Regions from separate parts of the Labrys sp. F242 genome, predicted to be linked through region 2. Evidence: riboswitches for the same ligand, from Rfam matches in the RefSeq annotation. Region 2 holds a riboswitch; the other holds the start of a gene.

Region 1 (9,674 bases), on a different contig from region 2:
AACCGACGCGAGCGCGGGTCGAACCCTGCCATTCGCTCTTGAGGGTGCCGCGAGTGACGATGTTACCGTCGGTGATCGACTTCGACTTCTTGAAGCTCGAGTAGTCGATGTCCGTCTCAAGACCGACGACCCAACCGCCATCGAACTGAGCATTGTAGCCGGCATGCACGCCGCCGATGAAGCCGGCACCGTCGAACTTGGCGCGGTCAACCTTACCCTGGCCGACCAGAGCGCCAGCGTGGACACCAGCGTAGAAGCCGGTCCAGTTGTAGACGGGAGCGACGACCGGAGCGACCGGCTCGACAGCCTGGGGAGCCAGGTCGGCAGCGAAGGCCGAGGTCGAGGTGAGAAGGAGAGCCGCGAGGGCCAAACGCATTTTCATTACTAGAGCTCCAGAACGGAAATTCAGTGTGGGAGCATATAAACAGAAACCATCCAGGGAGTCTGTAGCATTCCGGTCACAGTGCCAGACAAACGAATTGGGTTTGGCTGGAATTTCCACAAAGGCCGAAGATTTTTTTTCGAACCCGTATGGTTAAAATTTCATGTATTTTAGGATTTTTGTTTTTAAATCACAAAGATTCGAAAATATTTTGAAATTGATATCGATGTTATTTGAGAAATTATATGGGGCGTGCATGGGAGGGCGGTAATGCAAATCTAAGTATTGTCGGCGTCGCTGCCCTCCGCATTCACTTAGTGCTGTAGATAATGCCCTGCCCCCCCAATTGGTGCTCACCGCTGCGTACCGTCACGGCCTCGTTTCAGATCAGGCAAATCGCACTTTCTTTCGGCCACTTGACAATAGGAGGTCTCGATAAATTTGCGGATGAAAAGCGGGGCTTTCACCGTGCCTGTCGGCAAGTAAGTCCAGATAGCCTTGTTTCGAGGAGTGCTACAAAGAAAAAGCCCGGCTTTCGCCGGGCTCTCCCTTACGCAATGATCCAGATACGCGGATCAGAACTTGTAGCTGACGCCGAGGGTCAGGTCGGTGGAGTTGAACTTCACCTTGTGGCGGGTGCCACCGAAGGTGCTGTTCTTGTCGCCGAGGTCAACATAACGGGCTTCGCCGCGGACGATCCAGTTCTGGTCGATGGCGTACTCGACGCCAGCGCCAGCCGTCCAACCAACGCGGGTGTCGGTCTTGGAACCAACGCCGGCAATGCTGGTCTTGACGTTGCCGTAGGCAACACCACCCGTCACGTAGGGCAGGATGTTGTCGAAGGCATAACCGAAGCGAGCGCGGGTCGAACCCTGCCACTCGTTCTTGAGCGTGGCGCGAGTGACGATGTTGCCGTCGGTGACCGACTTGGACTTCTTGACGCTCGAATAGTCGATGTCGGTCTCGAGGCCGACGACCCAGCCGCCGTCGAACTGGGCATTGTAGCCGGCATGCACGCCGCCGAGGAAACCAGTGCCATTGAGCTTGGCGCGGTCAATCTTGCCCTGGCCGATGGCCGCACCGGCATGGACACCAGCGTAGAAGCCGGTCCAGTTGTAGACGGGAGCGACGACCGGAGCGACCGGCTCGACAGCCTGGGGAGCCAGGTCGGCAGCGAAGGCCGAGGTCGAGGTCAACAGAAGAGCCGCGAGGGCCAAACGCATTTTCATAGTTCGATACTCCAAAAAACCGGAAATCACAGTGGCTGGATATAAGCAGAAAGCGTTGACGGAGTCTGTAGCGTTTTCGCCACACCGGCTTTCGAACTGGTGACAGGTCCGCGCAGATTTCAAGGCAAAAATAAGACAGGCGTGATGACCTCGGATAGTTAAAATGCAATTAAATAACTTCCATGATCATAAAATTTCTCCCAATAAAATTCTTTTTTTATAATAATTCATGAAATCGTTGGATCTATACGTGTTGTTCAAGTCGAACATCAATGAATTAGCTGCGCGATATCATGGGTAAGGGAGGCGATGAAAGGGCATCTATGCTTGTGGGACGCTTCATGCTGCTCTGCAGCACATTCGCAGCCAAGTCGATCCCATCGGCAGTTGTGCAAAGAACCTGCCCTATTTGCGCCACATTATGGGGCGGAATGTGGCATGGGATTGCTTTGCTGCAATGAAGGGGCTGCTCTGCATCTTTCGCATGGCTGCCCGATTTTCTCTCAGAAAGGCACGGCAGGACCGCTGCCCCGCCCGATCTGAAGCCCGATTCCAGCTTTGAGGCGACCTGCCAGCCATTGCTTGGCGTGGTGAACCGCCTCGGCAAGCGTACAGCCGCCTGCGAGATTGGCGGCGATGGCCGACGAGAGGGCACAGCCAGTCCCGTGCAGGTTCGGGCTCCTGACCCAGGCGCCGGCAAAGCGCCGGGTGCCGTCGCGGATGGCGAGAATATCGACCGCCTCGCCGAGATGGCCATGCCCTCCCTTCAGCAGTACCGCCTGCGGGCCGAGGCCGAGGAGTGCCTGGGCCTGCTCGACCATCTCTGCTTCACCCTCCGCTGGCGCGCCGTTCAGCAGGGCCGCTGCTTCCGGCAGATTCGGCGTGAGGCAGGTGGCCAGTGGCAGGAGATGGGATTTGAGGGCCTCAAATGTGCCCGTCTCGCCCAGCAGCCGACCTGTGGTGGCTGACATCACGGGATCGAGCACGATCGGTAGCCGCCGGTCTGCCAGCAGTTCGGCGATGATTCGTGCGTGTTCGGCTGTCGGCACCATGCCGATCTTGATGGCGGCGACGTCGAAATCGTCGAGCACGGCCTCGATCTGCACGGCGAGCACCGGCGGCGGCACCGCGTGGATGGCGCGGATGCCACAGGTGTTCTGCGCCGTAACTGCGGTGATTGCCGTGGTGCCGAACACGCCGAAGGCGCGAAAGGCGGCAAGATCGGCCTGGATGCCGGCGCCGCCGCCCGAATCGGAACCGGCAATGCTGAGCGCGATCGCCGTCATGCCCTGACCGAAGCTGGCCGGGTTGCCGTCAGCCATGCCTGGATCCGTGCATCCGGGTCGGGATGACGGGTAACGTCGCTGACCATGGCTGTTGCGTCGGCCCCTGCGGCGAGACAACCCGCCGCCCGTTCGAGGGTGATGCCGCCGATGGCGACCAGCGGTAGCTTGCCGATCAGCTTCTTCCATTCGCCGATGCGCTCGAGCCCCTGCGGCGCGAAAGGCATCACCTTGAGCGTGGTGGGATAGATAGGTCCCAGCGCCACATAATCAGGCCCGCATGCGAGCGCGCGCGCAAGTTCGGCATGATCATGCGTCGAGATGCCAAGCTTCAGGCCCGCGCTGCGTATGGCCGCGAGGTCGGCGGTGTCGAGGTCGCCCTGGCCGAGATGGAGGAAATCGGCGCCGGCCGCGATGGCCGCCTGCCAATAGTCGTTCACCACCAGATCGGCGCCATGGGCGCGGCAGACTGCCAAGGCGGCGCGGATCTCGGGCAGCGCCGTCTCGTCGTCGCGTTCTTTGATGCGCAACTGCACCAGTTTCGTGCCCTGCTTCACCAGGCGCTCTACCCAGTCGACGCTCTCGACCACGGGATAGAAGGGATCGAGACGCCAGATAGTGTCGATGATGCTCATGCCAGCACCGCCTTGCCGAAGACCGGCGTCGAGGGAGCCGCCATGTCACGCGGCACCATGGGGTCGGCGAGGAAGGCGAGCCGCCCGGCCTCGATACCCAGCGCAAAGGCCCGCGCCATGCCGGCGGGATCGCCCGCCTTGGCGACGGCGGTGTTGAGCAGCACCGCGTCATAGCCGAGTTCCATGGCGTGCGCTGCATGTGAAGGCGTGCCGATGCCGGCATCAACAACCAGCGGAATGTCGGGGAAATGCGCGCGCATGCTGCGCAAGCCATAGACATTGTTGAGGCCGCGCGCCGAGCCGATCGGCGCGCCCCAGGGCATCAGGACCCGGCAGCCGGCATTGACCAGGCGTTCGGCGACCACCAGGTCTTCGGTGGTGTAGGGAAAGACCTCGAAGCCTTCGGAAATGAGGATGCGGGCCGCTTCCACCAGGCCGAAGACATCGGGCTGCAAGGTATCGGCCTCGCCGATCACCTCCAGCTTGATCCAGGGTGTGCCGAAGACTTCGCGCGCCATCTGCGCCGTCGTCACCGCTTCCTTCGCGCTGTGGCAGCCAGCAGTGTTGGGCAGCACCTTGACGTCGAGTTCTCGGATCAGGCTCCAGAAACTCTGGCCGCTGCGCTCCCCACCGGATTCCCGGCGCAGCGAGACGGTGACGATACCGGCACCGGACGCGCGCACGGCCTGCGCCAGGATGGCTGGCGAGGGATATTGCGCCGTGCCGAGCAACAGGCGGGAGGTGAAGGGTGTGTCGTAGAAAATGAGGGTGTCGGCCATGGTCATCCTCCCTGCCGGGGGGCAAGGATCTCGACGGCATCGCCATCCTTGAGGGCGGTCCGGTCGCGATCGACGGCTCGCACGAAGCGGCCGTTGAGGGCGGTGGCCACCACGCTGTCGCCGAGTTCGAGCGCTTCGAGCAGGCGGGCGAGTGTGGCGGCATCGATTTCCTGACGTTCACCGTTGACGGTCAAGGTCATGCAAAAACTCCTTGATGGGCTGTCCGCACGGGCAGGATCCGGTCGGCGGCTTCCTGGGCCAGGGCCGGCGAGAGCAGGAAGCCGTGGCGGAACAGGCCGTTGAGCGAGATGACGCGCCCGACCACGGTGAGGCGCGGCAGATTGTCGGGAAAAGCAGGACGCAGCCCGGCCTCGAGCTCGATGATTTCGGCCTCCCCGAAGGCCGGATGCAGGCTGAAGGCCGCAGCGATCAGCTCCATGGTCGAGCGCAGAGTGGGCGGCCCGTCATGCTCGCTCTCGATCATGGTGGCGCCGATCATGAAGCGATGGTCGGCGCGCGGCACGATATAGAGCGGAAAGCGCGGATGCAGGAAACGCACGGGCCGGGACAGGCTGACGCCGGGCGCATGGACGACGATGGCCTCGCCCCGGACACCGCGTAGATCGGGCAGCTCTGCACGTGCGGCAAAGCCCCGGCAGTCGATCACGGCGTCCGCATCGAGGGCATGCGGCCTGGCCTCGACCCCGAAGCGGATGGCGACGCCGAGGTCGGCGAGGCGCCCTGCCAGCACCTGCAGCGCCCGTCTCGGGTCGAGATGGGCTTCGCGCGGAAAGAACAGGCCTTGGTGGAAGCGGCCCGCAAGATCGGGCTCGAGCGTGGCAATGCCGGGCTCATCCATCGGGAGATGGGCCTGGGTGCGGCGGGCGAAACGGGCGATCTCGCTGCCGTCGCGGGCGGGCGCGACCACCAGCGTGCCGCGCTGAACAGTTTCCCGCACATGGCGCGGCCACCAGGCGAGAGCGAGTTCGCCGCGCCGCTCGACCTCGACCTCGGCACTTTCCCGCTCGCACCAGGGCGCCAGCATGCCGCCGGCCAGCCAGGAACAGGCCTGGGCACCCAGGACCTCGCTGCGCTCCAGGATCTCGACCTTGGCACCTCGCGCCGCGCATTCCATTGCCGTGACGAGGCCGGCAACGCCGGCCCCGACAATGGTGATGCGCCGTCGTCCGTCACTCGGCCGGGACATAGAGGGCCCCGCCCTGTTCGAGGAATTCGCGCGATTTTTCCGCCATGCCCTGCCGTGCGGCTTCTTCCATCGCCCGGACTTCTTCTCGCAGATCCTGCGTGATCTTCATCGAGCAGAATTTCGGCCCGCACATCGAGCAGAAATGGGCGACCTTGTGCACGTCCTTGGGCAAGGTCTCGTCGTGATAGGCGCGCGCGGTATCCGGATCGAGGGAGAGGTTGAACTGGTCCTCCCAGCGGAAGTCGAAGCGCGCCTGCGACAGGGCATCGTCGCGGACCTTGGCCGCCGGATGGCCCTTGGCGAGGTCGGCGGCATGGGCGGCGATGCGATAGGTGATCACGCCGGTCTTGACGTCGTCGCGGTTGGGCAGGCCGAGATGCTCCTTGGGCGTGACGTAGCAGAGCATCGCGGTGCCGAACCAGCCGATCATCGCCGCACCGATGCCGGAGGTGATGTGGTCATAGCCCGGCGCGATGTCGGTGGTCAGCGGCCCGAGGGTGTAGAAGGGAGCCTCGCCGCAGGCGGCGAGCTGCTTGTCCATGTTCTGCTTGATCTTGTGCATCGGCACATGGCCCGGCCCCTCGATCATCACCTGGCAGCCCCTGTCCCAGGCGATCTTGGTCAATTCGCCCAGCGTCTCCAGTTCGGCGAACTGGGCGGCGTCGTTGGCATCGGCAATCGAGCCCGGACGCAAGCCGTCGCCGAGCGAGAAGGAGACGTCATAGCGGCGCATGATGTCGCAGATGTCGCCGAAATGCTCGTAGAGGAAGCTTTCGCGATGACCGGCCAGGCACCAGCGCGCCATGATCGAGCCGCCGCGCGAGACGATACCGGTGACCCGGCTGGCGGTGAGTGGAACATGGGCGAGGCGAACGCCGGCATGGATGGTGAAATAGTCGACGCCCTGCTCGGCCTGCTCGATCAGCGTGTCCTTGAACACCTCCCAATCGAGCTTCAAGGGATCGCCGTCGACCTTCTCCAGCGCCTGGTAGATCGGCACCGTGCCGATCGGCACCGGCGAGTTGCGCAGGATCCAGGAGCGGATGTTGTGGATGTTGCGCCCGGTGGAGAGGTCCATAACGGTGTCGGCGCCCCAGCGCGTGGCCCAGACCAGCTTCTCCACCTCCTCGGCGGCACCCGAGGTGACGGCTGAGTTGCCGATATTGGCGTTGACCTTCACCAGGAAGTTGCGGCCGATCACCATCGGCTCGAGTTCGAGATGGTTGATGTTGGCGGGCAGGATGGCCCGTCCCAGGGCGATCTCGTCGCGCACGAATTCCGGCGTGACGAATTCAGGGATGGCCGCGCCGAAATCCTCGCCATCGGCCCGGCGCTCGGCCGCGCCGTCCAAGGCTTTCTCGCGGGCGAGGTTTTCACGGAAGGCGGCGTAGACCATCTCCTCGGTGACGATGCCGGCCTTGGCGAACTCATATTGGGTGACGCGCTGGCCGTCGGCGCCCCGGCGCAGCTTACGATCAGCCGGGCAGGGTGCCACGAGCCTGTCGGCGGAGACATTGCCATTGTCCTCAGGTCTAACGGTGCGGCCATCGATCGCGCCGAAGCCGCGGCCGGCGATCCAGCTTTCGCGCAGGGTTGGCAGGCCCTGCTGCAGGTCGATGCTAGCGCTGTCCTCGGTATAGGGGCCGGAGGGATCGTAGACGCGGATCGGGGCGAGCGAAGCATCGCTCAGCGCGATCTCACGAAAGGGCACCCGCATCTGGGGATGCGAAGCGGGGGCCGCATAGACCTTGCGGGAGCCGGCGATGGGCCCCGTGGTCACGCTTTGCGGCGCGGCAATCTTGGTCTTGGGATTTTGGATGTTCATGGATCTCCTCCTCGTTGCGAGTCATGGAGATCCGGGGCGACGATTGTCTGGGCAGAACCGGCATCCCAGCCGATTCCGGGACCTGGAGCCAATTCCTAGCGCCAAAGCCCTGTTCCCGTCCCTTCGCCGGCATGACCCGGATCAGGTTCGAAGGGTTCGGCTCTAGGCCATCTCAGCCCCGCTTGCGCAGGACACCCCTCGGAACGATTCCAAGGTTAGACCCGGAATCGCCGGGCGTCCAGAGGGAAGGATTGTCGCATTATTTTGGAAGAAGGAGCGTTGCCACCCCTCATCCGCCTGCCGGCGCCTTCTCCCCTTGCGGGTATCGTCCACTCCACTTGGAGTGGACTGGGTGCCCCGAAGGGGCGGATGAGGGGCCGCTCTGCCCTATTTGGACTTCGGACCTCAACACCTTGAAAGAGCCGGGTCCGAAGACCCGCCCCTCCAAAGGACGACCTCACCCCCGCCAGGCAGCGGCGATCATGTCCGAGGCCTTCTCGGCGATCATCACCACGGGCGCATGGGTATTGCCGGAGACGATCGTCGGCATGATCGAGGCATCGGCGATGCGCAGGCCGGACATGCCGCGCAGGCGCAGCTCGGGGTCGACCACGGCCGCCGCGTCGGTGCCCATCCGCGCCGTTCCGACCGGGTGGAAGATGGTGGTGGCGATGTCGCCGGCGGCCTTGGCGAGATCGTCGGCCGACTGGATCGCCGGCCCCGGCTTCAGCTCCTCCGGCCGGAAGGCCTGCATGCGCCGGGTCGCCATCAGGCGGCGGGCCGCGCGGATCGAATCGGCCGCGACCGCACGGTCGCCTTCCGTGGAAAGGTAGTTCGGCGCGATTTCCGGATGGGTCTGGGCATCCGGCGAGACGATGCGGACATGGCCGCGTGCCTCCGGCCTGAGATTGCAGACCGAGACGGTGATGGCCGGAAAGGGATGGAGCGGAGACCCGAAGGCGTCGAGCGACAGGGGCTGGACATGGAACTCGATATTGGCGCTGCCAAAACGCGCATCCGACTTCATGAAGATGCCGAGCTGGCTCGGTGCCATCGCCATCGGCCCGGAGCGCTTGAGGACATAGGTGAGGGCGATCTCAGCCTTGCCCAGCAGCGAGGCCTGCCATTCGTTCAGGGTACGTGCGCCGCTGATCCTGAACACGGTGCGGATCTGCAGATGGTCCTGCAGGTTCTCGCCGACGCCGGGCGCATCCAGCACGAGGGGGATGCCGTGCCTGGCCAGCAGCCCCGCCGGACCAACGCCAGAAAGCTGCAGGAGCTGCGGCGTGCCGATGGCGCCGGCCGCCAGTACCAGCTCGCGCTTGATGCGGACGCAGGCGGGCTTGCCATCCAGCCTCAGTTCGAGGCCATCGGCGCGTCCGTCGACGAAACGGATGCGCTCGGCCATCGCCCCGGTGAGAATGGTGAGGTTCTTGCGGTGCCTGACGGGATTGATGAAGGCCCGCACGGCATTGAAGCGAAAGCCGGCCTTCTGGTTGACCTCGAAATAAGCCGAGCCGGTGTTGTCGCCGGCATTGAAGTCGTCGATCTGGGGCACGCCGAGTTCCTCGGCCGCCTCGCGCACCGAGTCCAGGATCGGCCAGGACAGGCGCTGGCGCTCGACGCGCAGCTCGCCCTCCGAACCATGAAAGGGCGCGCTTCCGGCATGGTGGTTCTCCGAGCGTCGGAACAGCGGCAGTACGTCGTCCCAGCCCCAGCCGGCATTGCCGAGCTGCTGCCAATGGTCATAGTCGGCGGCCTGGCCGCGCATATAGATCATGCCGTTGATGGAGGAGCAGCCCCCCATCACCCGGCCGCGCGGATAAGCGAGCGAGCGCCCGTTCAGGCCTGGCTCGTCCACGGTCCTGTAGCCCCAGTCGGTGCGGGGATTGCCCATGCAATAGAGATAGCCGACCGGGATGTGGATCCAGTGATAGCGATCCGAGCCGCCGGCTTCGAGCAGCAACACCCTGGTCTTGGGATCGGCGCTGAGCCGGTTGGCCAGCACGCAGCCGCCGGAGCCGGCACCGACGACGACATAGTCGTAGGCGCCAAGATCTGTGCATTCGCGCTCGATGCGTTCGCTCATGCGCCCTCGCGATAGCGTTTCCAGTGTTCGGGCATGGTCTCGGCGAGGCTGCAATAGAGGCGGTAGCGTGCCTCCACGAGCGCCCGGTCCGAGATGCGGGGCTGGTACTGCGCGGCCTGGCGCACCATGGCGGCGATGCCGTCGTCGAGCGTCGGGAAGGCCCTGGCTGCGACGCCCGCCGCGATGGCCGCGCCAAGCGCACCGGTTTCCTGGCATTCGGCTACCGTGACCGGCAGGTCGAGGAT
Region 2 (9,674 bases):
CGGCCGCCAGCGACAGCGAGGCAGCCGCCAATGCGACCACCAGGCTGGTCGCCAGAGCCCGGGGTACCTGCGGGTCAATCCCTGCCAGCAGCGTGCGGCCGGCATGGAGGACGGCCAGCAAGGGAGGCAGCAGCAAAAGCAAAGCGAGGCCGATGACCACCGTATCCGCCAGCCGCAGCCAGCCTGCTTCCCGATCGGGCCGCTCCAATTTGCGCCCGAGGCTGGCGGCTTCGGGAGGACGCACCAGCAGGGGCGCCGCAAGCGTCACCAGCACTGCCATGGCAGCAATCTGCAGCAAGGCCAGCACGGCGGCCCTGGCGAAATCGGCATCGGAATGGATGGCCTGGTAGATCGCAACCTCGAAAGTGGCGCTGCCGGGGCCTCCTCCGAGCGTGAGGGGAATGGCGAAAGAGGTTGCGCAGGCGATGAAGATCAGGAGGGCCAGCGCCGGCAGGTCCCGCTGCAGCACTGGCCAGTCGATACGGCGAAAAATGGTTGAAGGCGGCAGGCCGAGCGAGGCCGCCAGCCGCCAATGCTCCCCCGGCACGGTCTCCAGTGCCGCGAGGAACACCCGGCTCGCGAAGGCTCCGTTGAAGAAGACATGCACCATCAGAATGCCGGTAAGCCCGTAGAGCGAGATGCCCGGCAGGCCGATGGCCCCCAGCACGGCGTTGACGATGCCGGCCCGGCCATAGATGCCGGCAAAGGCGAACACGGCCACGATCGAAGGCAGCGCGGCCGCGACGCCGAACAGAGCCAGCAGCAGGCGGTGCCCTGGGAATTGCCGCCGGGCCAGCGCCAGGGCAACCAACGCCCCGAACGACAACGACAGCAAGGTGGAGAGCAGCGCCTGATAGACAGTGAAGCCGGCAATCGAGACGAGATAGCCGACATTGCCCTGCCAGGCATCGCCGCCAGCCGCGAGGAACAGGCTGGCGAGCGCTGCGAGCACGAGCGCGGCAAGGGCGCCAAGGAGAATCAGGCCGGGCATTCAGGATGGAGCGCGTTTATCCTCCCCTGGAGGGGGAGGGTGGAGGCTCGGCGTTTCGGAGCCACTGTCAGCTTCATTCGTCTCTCGTTCGTCACTTGGCCATGGCGGCCAGCCATTCGTCGATCCAGGCCTTACGATTCTCGGCGAGCTTGGCGGGATCGGCCATCAGGGCCTTGGCCGGAACGGCAACGGCCTTGAAGCTCTCCGGAAGTCCTGCCGCCGGCGTCTTGGCCGGATACATCCAATTGGTCTCGGGCAACGCAGCCTGGGCCTCGTCCGAGAGCAGGAAGGTGAGGAATTGACGCCCGAGCTCCTGTTGCTTGGAACTCGCAACCACCCCGGCGACTTCGACCTGGGTCTGATGGCCTTCCGGGAACATCGCGGCCTTGTAATTGGTCTTCTTCTCGGCGCCGATGTGATAAGCGGGCGAGGTCGAATAGGAGAGCACCATGTCGGCCTCCCCCTTCAGGAACAGGCCATAGGCTTCCGACCAGCCCGAGGTGACGGTGACGATGCGCGGCTTCAGCGACCTCCAGGCCTCGGGGGCCTTGTCGCCATAGACGGCCCTGACCCAGGCGAGCAGGCCGAGGCCCGGCGTGGAGGTGCGCGGATCCTCGATCACCAGCTTGGGGCCGTTCTTGTCGTCGACCAGTTCCTTCAGGCTGGCCGGCGGGGTCTTGAGCTTGTCGCTGTCATAAACGAAGGCGAAATAGCCCCAGTCATAGGGAATGAAGGTCTTGTTGGTCCAAGGTTCGGGCAGAGAGAGCTTCTCGGCTGCCACGCCATGCGGCACGAAAAGACCGGACTTTTCCGCCTCTCCCATCAGATTGTCGTCGAGACCGACGACAACATCCGCCTTGGTCGAGGCGCCTTCAAGCTTGAGCTTGGCGAAGAGAGCGCCGCCGTCATCGGCGGTGACATAGGTCAGTTTGCAGTTGCACTTGGCCTCGAAGGCGGTTTGCAGCGGCTTGCCGGGACCGTATTCGCTCGAAAAGCTCTCATAGGTGTAGACGGTGAGCACCGGCTTGTCCTCGGCCGAGGCCGTCGTGGCAACGGTGGCCAGTGCGAGAGCGGCGAGCAGTTTCCTCAGCATAGCGTCCTCCATGTCGAAAACGGTTCGATACGGACGACGGCGGTGAAGAAAATTGCGGTGAAGCTGAAAGCTTCGAAGCTCATCCCTCCGCCGGCACGACCCGGATCAGGTTCGATGGGTTAGACGAAGCTTGCGGCCACCGTCTTCTCAGCCCTTGCGGGCACCCCATGAGACGATTCCCGTGTTAGCGCTTTCCCGAGGCAAGGGAAAGCCCGTTTCGTGGCGGAGATCGCCCACGGCCGACAAGGCGCAAAACTGAAGAGGTTTATCTGCCTGCCATCAAGCGATGCCGAGCCGGGCCGCTGCGAAGGGCCGAAGGCGCGGATCCTCATAATCGGGAATCGCCAGTTCCACGCCCACAGCCAGCAGTGCCTCCTCGCTCATGCTGGTAGCAAGACCGATCACGGCAAGGCCGGCTGCCTTGCCGGCCGTGATACCCGAACGTGAATCCTCGAAGGCCAGGCTGGAAGCAGCCATTCCCTGCAGGCGTTCCAGGCCAACGAGATAAGGGTCCGGATGGGGCTTGGGATTGGTAACCTCGGCGCCGATCACCACGGTAGGGAAGCGCTCCACCAGGCCCAGATTGACGAGTTGATGCTCCGCATTGTCCCGCGGCGCATTGGTGACCACACCGATCGGCACGCCGTTCTTTTCGAGCCAGTCGAGAAAATCCGTCAGCCCCTTTGCCGGCTTGAGCCCGACGAAGAGGCTGCGAAACATCGCCTCCTTGTCGTCGACGAGCTTGAGGGCGACATCCTCGTCCAGATCCTTCAGGAAGTTCCTGGCGAGCAGGCTGTTGGGCTGGCCCATGATCTCGGAGACATAGGTATCGAGGGAGAGTTCGATGCCATGTGGCGCCACCATCTCGCGCCAGGCCTCGTAATGCAGGTGATCGGCATCGACCAGAGTGCCATCGAGATCGAAAAGGGCAACGGACTTCACGAAGCAAAACCTTCCAAAACAGGCGAGAGCTGAGGCTCTTCGCGGAACTGCACGGCATGGAGGGCGGCATAGCGCCCCCCTTTGGCGAGCAGCTCTTCATGGCTGCCCTCCTCGACCAACCGACCGCCGTCGATCACGCAGATCTTGTCCGCCTCCTGGACGGTCTGCAGCCTGTGGGCGATCACCACGACGGTACGGCCAGCGCAGAGATCGTCCAGAGCGTTCTGGACGGCCTGCTCGGACTGGGAGTCGAGCGCGGCAGTGGCTTCGTCCAGGAGGATGACCGAGGCATCGCGCAGAATGGCGCGCGCAATCGCGATGCGGGCGCGCTGGCCGCCGGAGAGCTGCAGGCCGCGCTCACCGACCTCGGTGTCGTATTCTCGGTCGAAATCCACGATGAAATCATGGGCATGGGCTGCTTTGGCGGCGGCCTCGATCGCCTCCTGTGACGCGCCTGGCCGGCCGAAGGCGATGTTCTCCCGGATGGTTCCGGCGAACAGGAACACGTCCTGCCCGACATAGGCCATGGCGCTGCGCAGACTGGCGACGGAAACCGACGCGATATTCTGCTCATCGATGCGGATCGTCCCGGAGCCCGGTTCGTAGAAACGCAGGATCAGGTTGAGCACGGTCGACTTGCCGCTACCCGACGGCCCGACCAGGGCCGTGGTCTTGCCGACTTCCGCAATCAAGGAGAGATCCTGCAGGACCGGCTCGTCCGGCTTGTAGCCGAAATTCACACGGTCGAAGACGATGTGGCCACCCTTGTTGACGAAAGCCGGCTTGGCCTCCTCGATCGGCCCTTCGCGGGCCGGCTCATCGACGATATCGTAGAACATGCTGACGCCGGTGACGGCCGCGTTCAGATCGACATTCACACGGGCCAGGGCCTTGGACGGGGCATAGGCAGTGAGGAAGGCGAAAAGGAAGGAAATCAACTCGTCGACGGTAAGCTGGCCGGCGGTGATGCGCCAACCGCCATAGACGATCACGGCCGCAACGGCAAAGCCGGCCATGGTCTCCATGATCGGGCCGGTCCGGTTGCCAAGGCCGGCCATCTTGTTGGCAGCCGATTGCGCTTCGGCGACCCCGGCCGCCATGCGCTCGCGCATCGCCTCTTCCATGCCGAAGGACTTGACCACCCGGATGCCCTGCGAGGTCTCCTGGATGATGCCGGTGATGCGGGCAGTGCTCTGATATTGCCGGGTCACCACGCGCTTGATGCGCTTGGTGATGTAGCGGATGCCGAGCACCGCCGGCGGCATCACCACAATGGCGGACAGGGCCAGCAAGGGATCGCGGATGATCATCACGGCGATCAGGGCCGCGACCTGAAGAACGTTGGAAACGGAGGTGACCAGCAAATTGGAGGCGATGCGCGAGCAATTGGCGATGAAGCTATTCGAGGTCACCATCTCGGTGGAATGGCGCGCGGTAAAATAGGCCATGTCCTGCTGGACGACATGGTTGAACAGCCGCTGCTGCACGCTGGCGATGATGGAATTGCCGATACGGGCGAGCACGGTGTCCTTGGTATAGGCGGCCGCACCGCGAACCAGGAAGACCGCAACGACCATCAAGGCAAAGCCGGCGATCTGCCCCATGCTCTGCTTGTCCCACATGGCGCGGATGACGGGGCCGATCAGCCACGCCACCAGACCGCCCATCGAGGCTTCGATGGCGCCGGCCGCGATCGCCAGGCCATAGGCGCGGGTATGCTTGCTCCCCTCGTCGGAGAACAGGCGCCGCAGCAAGGGTATGGCAGGCACTGAATTCTGGGCCTTGGTCGAAATGGTGGTCACTCCTAAGCGGATTTGCGACTCCTGGTGAACCCAATAAATCGCAAAACGCTCTGACAATTGCCGCGCTTCTATCACCGGCGTGAAATTAAGGCCAGATGGGGGCACTGGTACGGCGCCAGACAAGGTCGGTGATCAGGCAGCCGGAAAACGGGCAAGAAGAGCCTGCGCCTCCACCATGCCGTCGGGATCATTGACATTGGCAAAGGGGTCGAAGGGGGCCGCCGACCATACCACCTCCGTAAAATCGTGCCGCCGCAGAATGGTCTCGACCCGGCGCTGATCTTCCTCCACCAGGGCCTGCCGCAGAGCGGCACGCAGATGAACGGGCCAGAGCGCCGCGGTCGGGTGACGCCGGCCGGCGGAGACCGCGACGGCACCTCTCCCCGTCTGCGTACCGGCACGCAATCTTGCCACCAGGTCTTCAGGCAGGAAGGGCGCGTCGCAGGGCACCGCGATCACCTCGGCAAAACCGGCCTGCGCCGCATGATCGAGACCGGCGAGCACGCCGGCCAGGGGTCCCGGGAAATCCGGCACGCCGTCCGGCAGGATGGGGAGGCCCAGCGTTTCAAAGCGCCCGGCATCGCCATTGGCGTTGAGAAAAAGCGCATCGACCTGAGGACGCAGGCGGCCAGCGATGCGCTCGAGGATCGTTTGCCCGCCCAGAAAGGACAGTCCCTTGTCACCGCCGCCCATGCGCCGCGACAAGCCGCCGGCGAGGATCACCCCCATGACGGCGCCATCAGCTTTCTTGATGTCCTCGTTCAAAGTCACTGCCCCTGCGGTTTTCTAAAGCGTTTTGCAATTAGACGCTATCACCAAGGATCGCAAAGACGCTTCGAAACAATAAGTTAGAGCAAACAAGCGTTCAGTCTTGAAAGCGCTTTGCTCTAGGACCAGGGAAGGCAACAGAGCGACGCGCCGCCGCCTCGATATTCCATGTCCGTGCCATTCCCCGCAAGTCTCGGATACATTCGTCCCTCATTCCGGGCTGGGCTCCTCTCCGGGCCATGCCGCACCGGTGCGACGGATGCGCCGCGACGACGCACAATGGTTGAATGGCGGCCTCCGGCTCGCTACAGCGATAGATATGTCCGCTCTTCCGCCCTCGCCACCGGCCGCCGACCAAGCCTTGCACAGCAATCCGGCCTTGCGCAGCAACCCGGCCTCGCGCATCGACCTGCGCGGTCTCAAATGCCCGCTGCCGGTGCTGCGCGCGCAAAAGGAACTGGCACGCCTTGCTCCCGGCGACCGTCTCATCCTCGAATGCACCGATCCGATGGCGGCGATCGACCTGCCCAATCTCATGCGCGAGACCGGTGACATCTATGAAGGCCGCAGCGAGGAGCCCGGCTTCACCGCCCACCATATCCGCAAGGCGCCCACGCCATGATGCGGCTGATGGGCCTGTCGGGCTGGAGCGGCGCCGGCAAGACGACTTTGATCGCCGCCTTGATCCCGGCCTTGCGCCGTCGAGGCCTGACGGTGTCGACTATCAAGCATGCCCACCACGCCTTCGATGTCGACAAGCCGGGCAAGGATTCCTACATCCACCGCGAATCGGGGGCGCAGGAAGTGCTGGTCGCCTCGGCTCATCGCTTCGCTCTGATGCATGAGCTGCGCGGGGCGCCCGAACCCTCGCTCGGCGAACTGCTCAAGCGCCTGACGCCAGTCGACCTCGTCATCGTCGAGGGCTTCAAGCGCGATCCGCATCCCAAGATCGAGGTGCACCGCACCGCGACCGACAAGGACTACATCTATCCGGCCGACCCTTACATTCGCGCCATCGCCACCGACGCGCCCGGCCCCTTCCCGATGCAGCGCTTCGACCTCGACGACATCGAGGGGATCGCCGATTGGGTCATCCGCGAGGCCGTTCCCATCGAACCTGGGGGCGTCTTCGCTCTCTGAGCAATCAGAGCGCCTCCATTCCCTCAGCCAGCCAAGGCAGATCACAGCCGGGAGTTCTCCATGTCGATGCGCCCTCTCCTCCTCGTCACCGGCGGAAGCCGCGGCATCGGGGCCGCAGTCTCACTCAAGGCCGCCGCAGCAGGCTACGACCTCATCATCAACTATCGCAGCGACCATGAAGCTGCCGAGGCCGTGGCGCGGGCCGCCCGTCATGCCGGGGCGCGGGTTCTCGTCCTCGCCGGCGACATGGCCAGGCAAGATGACATCGCGGCCTTGTTTGCCGCCATCGACGATTTCGGCAGGTTGACCCACCTCGTCAACAATGCCGGCATTACCGGCAAGTCCGGCAAGCTCGCCGAAACCGATCCATCCATAATCCGCGAAACCATCGATCTCAACGTCACCGGCGCCATCCTGGTGGCGCGCGAGGCCGCCAGGCGGCTTTCGACCCGGCTGGGCGGATTGGGCGGGGCCATCGTCAACATGTCATCCGCCGCAGCCACCTTGGGCTCGCCCGGCGAATATGTCTGGTATGCCGCGTCCAAGGCGGCGATCGACGGCTTGACCTATGGCCTTGCCCGCGAGCTCGCCAATGAGGGCGTGCGTGTCAACGCCATCCAGCCCGGCATGGTCGATACCGAGATCCATGCCCGCAGTACGGGCGACGCCGGACGTGTGGAACGCATCAGGCCAAGCATTCCCATGCAGCGCATCGGCTCAGCCGAGGAGATCGCCGACGCGACACTTTATCTGTTGTCCGAAGCCTCGAGCTACGTCACCGGCTCGATCCTGCGGGTATCGGGTGGTCGCTGAGGCATTGGCTGGAAACAACTAAAACGCTGCCTTTGTCATGCCCGGGCTTGATCCGGGCGTCCCGCGCCTCCCGTCTTCAACGTCTGGAGGGGCCGTGGATTGCCGGGTCAAGCCCGGCAATGACAAAGGTCGGGCCAATTCGATCCGTTTATTGACGGACGAATCCCAAAGCAAATACCGGCCTTAATATTCGCGTTCGTAGTAGATGCCGCCCTTGGAACCGTCGGTGCCGGCCTGGCCGCGCAGTTTGAGGTTCTTGGTGACGTCGAGATTGATGGTGGCGTCTGTCTGGCCGCCCACGCCTGAGGTTACGCCGAGATAGATCTTGTCGCCGATATAGGTGCCGGCCTGCACGGCCGCGTTGCCGCTGGAATCGGTGACCACGCCGAGATTGTCGAGCCCGGTCGACTTGCGGATCTTGTCGAGCAGGCCGGGGCCGGAAGGACCGCCAGCGAGCTGGGCCACGGCGGTGGCAAGCTGGGCGAGCTGCAGCGGCGACAGGTCCTGGATGCTGCGACCGAACAGGAACCGGGCCATCACCTCGTCCTGCGGCAACTGGGGCACCGAGGAGAGTATGATCTGCGGATCGGAGGCGCGTCCGGTCACGCGTACCGTCACGGTGATCGCGCTGTTACGGGTGGACGCGGCGAAATCGATGTTGGGATCGAGATCGCCGACAAGGGTCACCTTGCCGCTGTCGAACACGATGTGCTGGCCGATGACGTCGAGCGAACCGCGCCGCATCTCCAGGAAGCCCACCGGCGCGATGTTGGCGACCGAGCCCTTCAGCGCCATCTGGCCGCCGAGTTCGGCATCAATGCCGCGACCGCGCACGAAGATGCGGGCCGGCGCGTCGATGGTGAGATCGAGCACCACATTGGGGCCGGAACTGGCTTTGCCCTTCTTGGGCTTGCCAGCCGCAGCGGTGTCCTTCGCCTTTGCGAGGGTCCGGGCCACCTCACGCGGCGGCTTGAGATGCTTGACACCGAGCATGGCGGCATTGGCGGCAAAGCGTTCGGGAATGGTGATCTCGGCCCGCTGGATATCGATACGGCCACCGATAACCGGCCTGGCCATCAAGGGCCCGCGTATCGTGATGTCGCTGGAGACGATTGCCGTCGCCAGATTGCCGTCGGTGAGCTTGGCGTTGCGCGTGGTGATCTTCAGGTCAGCGGCGAAATCGGGCTTCAACCCGACCGAACCGCTGACGCCGATGCTGCCGCCGCCTTGGGTGGTGGCACTGAACTGGGCAATGGTTGCCCGGTCGCGGTCGAAGCGGATGGTGCTGCCGATTCCCGTCAGCTTCATGCCGGTCTCGGGATCGGTCACCGTGCCGCCGGCGATCACCGCCTGGCCTGATACTGATGGCGCCGAGATCGATCCGCCGGCCTTGGCATTGAGGGTAAGCGTGCCGGTCACGCGGCCGCCACGGTCACGCAAGGCGCCATTGGCCAGAGCGAGCGGCGCCGAGGCCTGCACGTCGACGGAGAGGCCTGCTCCCTGCAAAGGGACACGGCCGCGCGCCGTGACCGACAGACCTCCGGCTCCCGTCAGGCTGGCATTGCCGATGGTGACGGCCTTGCCCGCATAGCGGCCATTGGCGGCAAGCTGCAAAGCCGGAATGCCGAAGCCCTTGGTGGCGGCGACGCCGAGGCCGGCGCCCTTCACGTCGAACTCCGCCACCGGGTCGGCCGGTTTGCCGGAGAGTTTCACATTGGCCGACAGCGTGCCGGTGGCACCGAGGCCCGGGGAGGCGATATTGGCGAGCGACAACGGCAATTGACCGACGACGACGTTCATCGCCAGGGTCTCGCCAACCTTGCCGTCGATAGAGACGACACCACCCTGCCCGATCCGCAGCACGGCCCTGGGGATCGAGACCCCGCTCTTGCGGCTGGCGATGGTGACGGGAGACTGGAGGGAGGCTGAGATGCCCTCCTGCGAGACGTTGAGCGTATCGAGCCTGGCGTCAAGTCCATCCCCGGCTGGCTTCACCGCACCCGACAGGGCCAGTTTGCCGCGAGGCATCGTGCCCTGGAGCTGGAAGGCGGTCGCATTCTCGCCTTCTGACTTGGCGGTGGCCTGCAACTGATTGAGGATGAAGGAGCCGGCCTGAACATTCGAC

Evidence for each region. A riboswitch is a leader RNA that binds a small molecule or an ion and turns the genes downstream of it on or off. The one in region 2 is predicted to bind thiamine pyrophosphate.
Region 1: another riboswitch for thiamine pyrophosphate. It lies ahead of thiC (phosphomethylpyrimidine synthase ThiC); the one in region 2 lies ahead of thiB (thiamine ABC transporter substrate binding subunit).

What each region holds. Positions count from the first base shown of each region.
Region 1 is NZ_JBVASG010000003.1:358,531-368,204, forward strand. Features, by position in the region: gene ACZYTC_RS21315 (outer membrane protein) at 1-382, opposite strand, end outside; gene ACZYTC_RS21320 (outer membrane protein) at 958-1,611, opposite strand; gene thiD (bifunctional hydroxymethylpyrimidine kinase/phosphomethylpyrimidine kinase) at 2,115-2,897, opposite strand; gene ACZYTC_RS21330 (thiamine phosphate synthase) at 2,894-3,529, opposite strand; gene ACZYTC_RS21335 (thiazole synthase) at 3,526-4,308, opposite strand; gene thiS (sulfur carrier protein ThiS) at 4,311-4,508, opposite strand; gene thiO (glycine oxidase ThiO) at 4,505-5,515, opposite strand; gene thiC (phosphomethylpyrimidine synthase ThiC) at 5,499-7,340, opposite strand; TPP riboswitch at 7,442-7,549, opposite strand; gene ACZYTC_RS21355 (GMC family oxidoreductase) at 7,798-9,429, opposite strand; gene ACZYTC_RS21360 (FGGY-family carbohydrate kinase) at 9,426-9,674, opposite strand, start outside.
Region 2 is NZ_JBVASG010000001.1:1,045,816-1,055,489, reverse strand. Features, by position in the region: gene ACZYTC_RS04870 (ABC transporter permease subunit) at 1-991, opposite strand, end outside; gene thiB (thiamine ABC transporter substrate binding subunit) at 1,083-2,084, opposite strand; TPP riboswitch at 2,150-2,262, opposite strand; gene ACZYTC_RS04860 (HAD family hydrolase) at 2,364-3,026, opposite strand; gene ACZYTC_RS04855 (ABC transporter ATP-binding protein) at 3,023-4,828, opposite strand; gene mobA (molybdenum cofactor guanylyltransferase MobA) at 4,961-5,593, opposite strand; gene ACZYTC_RS04845 (sulfurtransferase TusA family protein) at 5,916-6,218, shown strand; gene mobB (molybdopterin-guanine dinucleotide biosynthesis protein B) at 6,218-6,736, shown strand; gene ACZYTC_RS04835 (SDR family oxidoreductase) at 6,797-7,549, shown strand; gene ACZYTC_RS04830 (translocation/assembly module TamB domain-containing protein) at 7,733-9,674, opposite strand, start outside.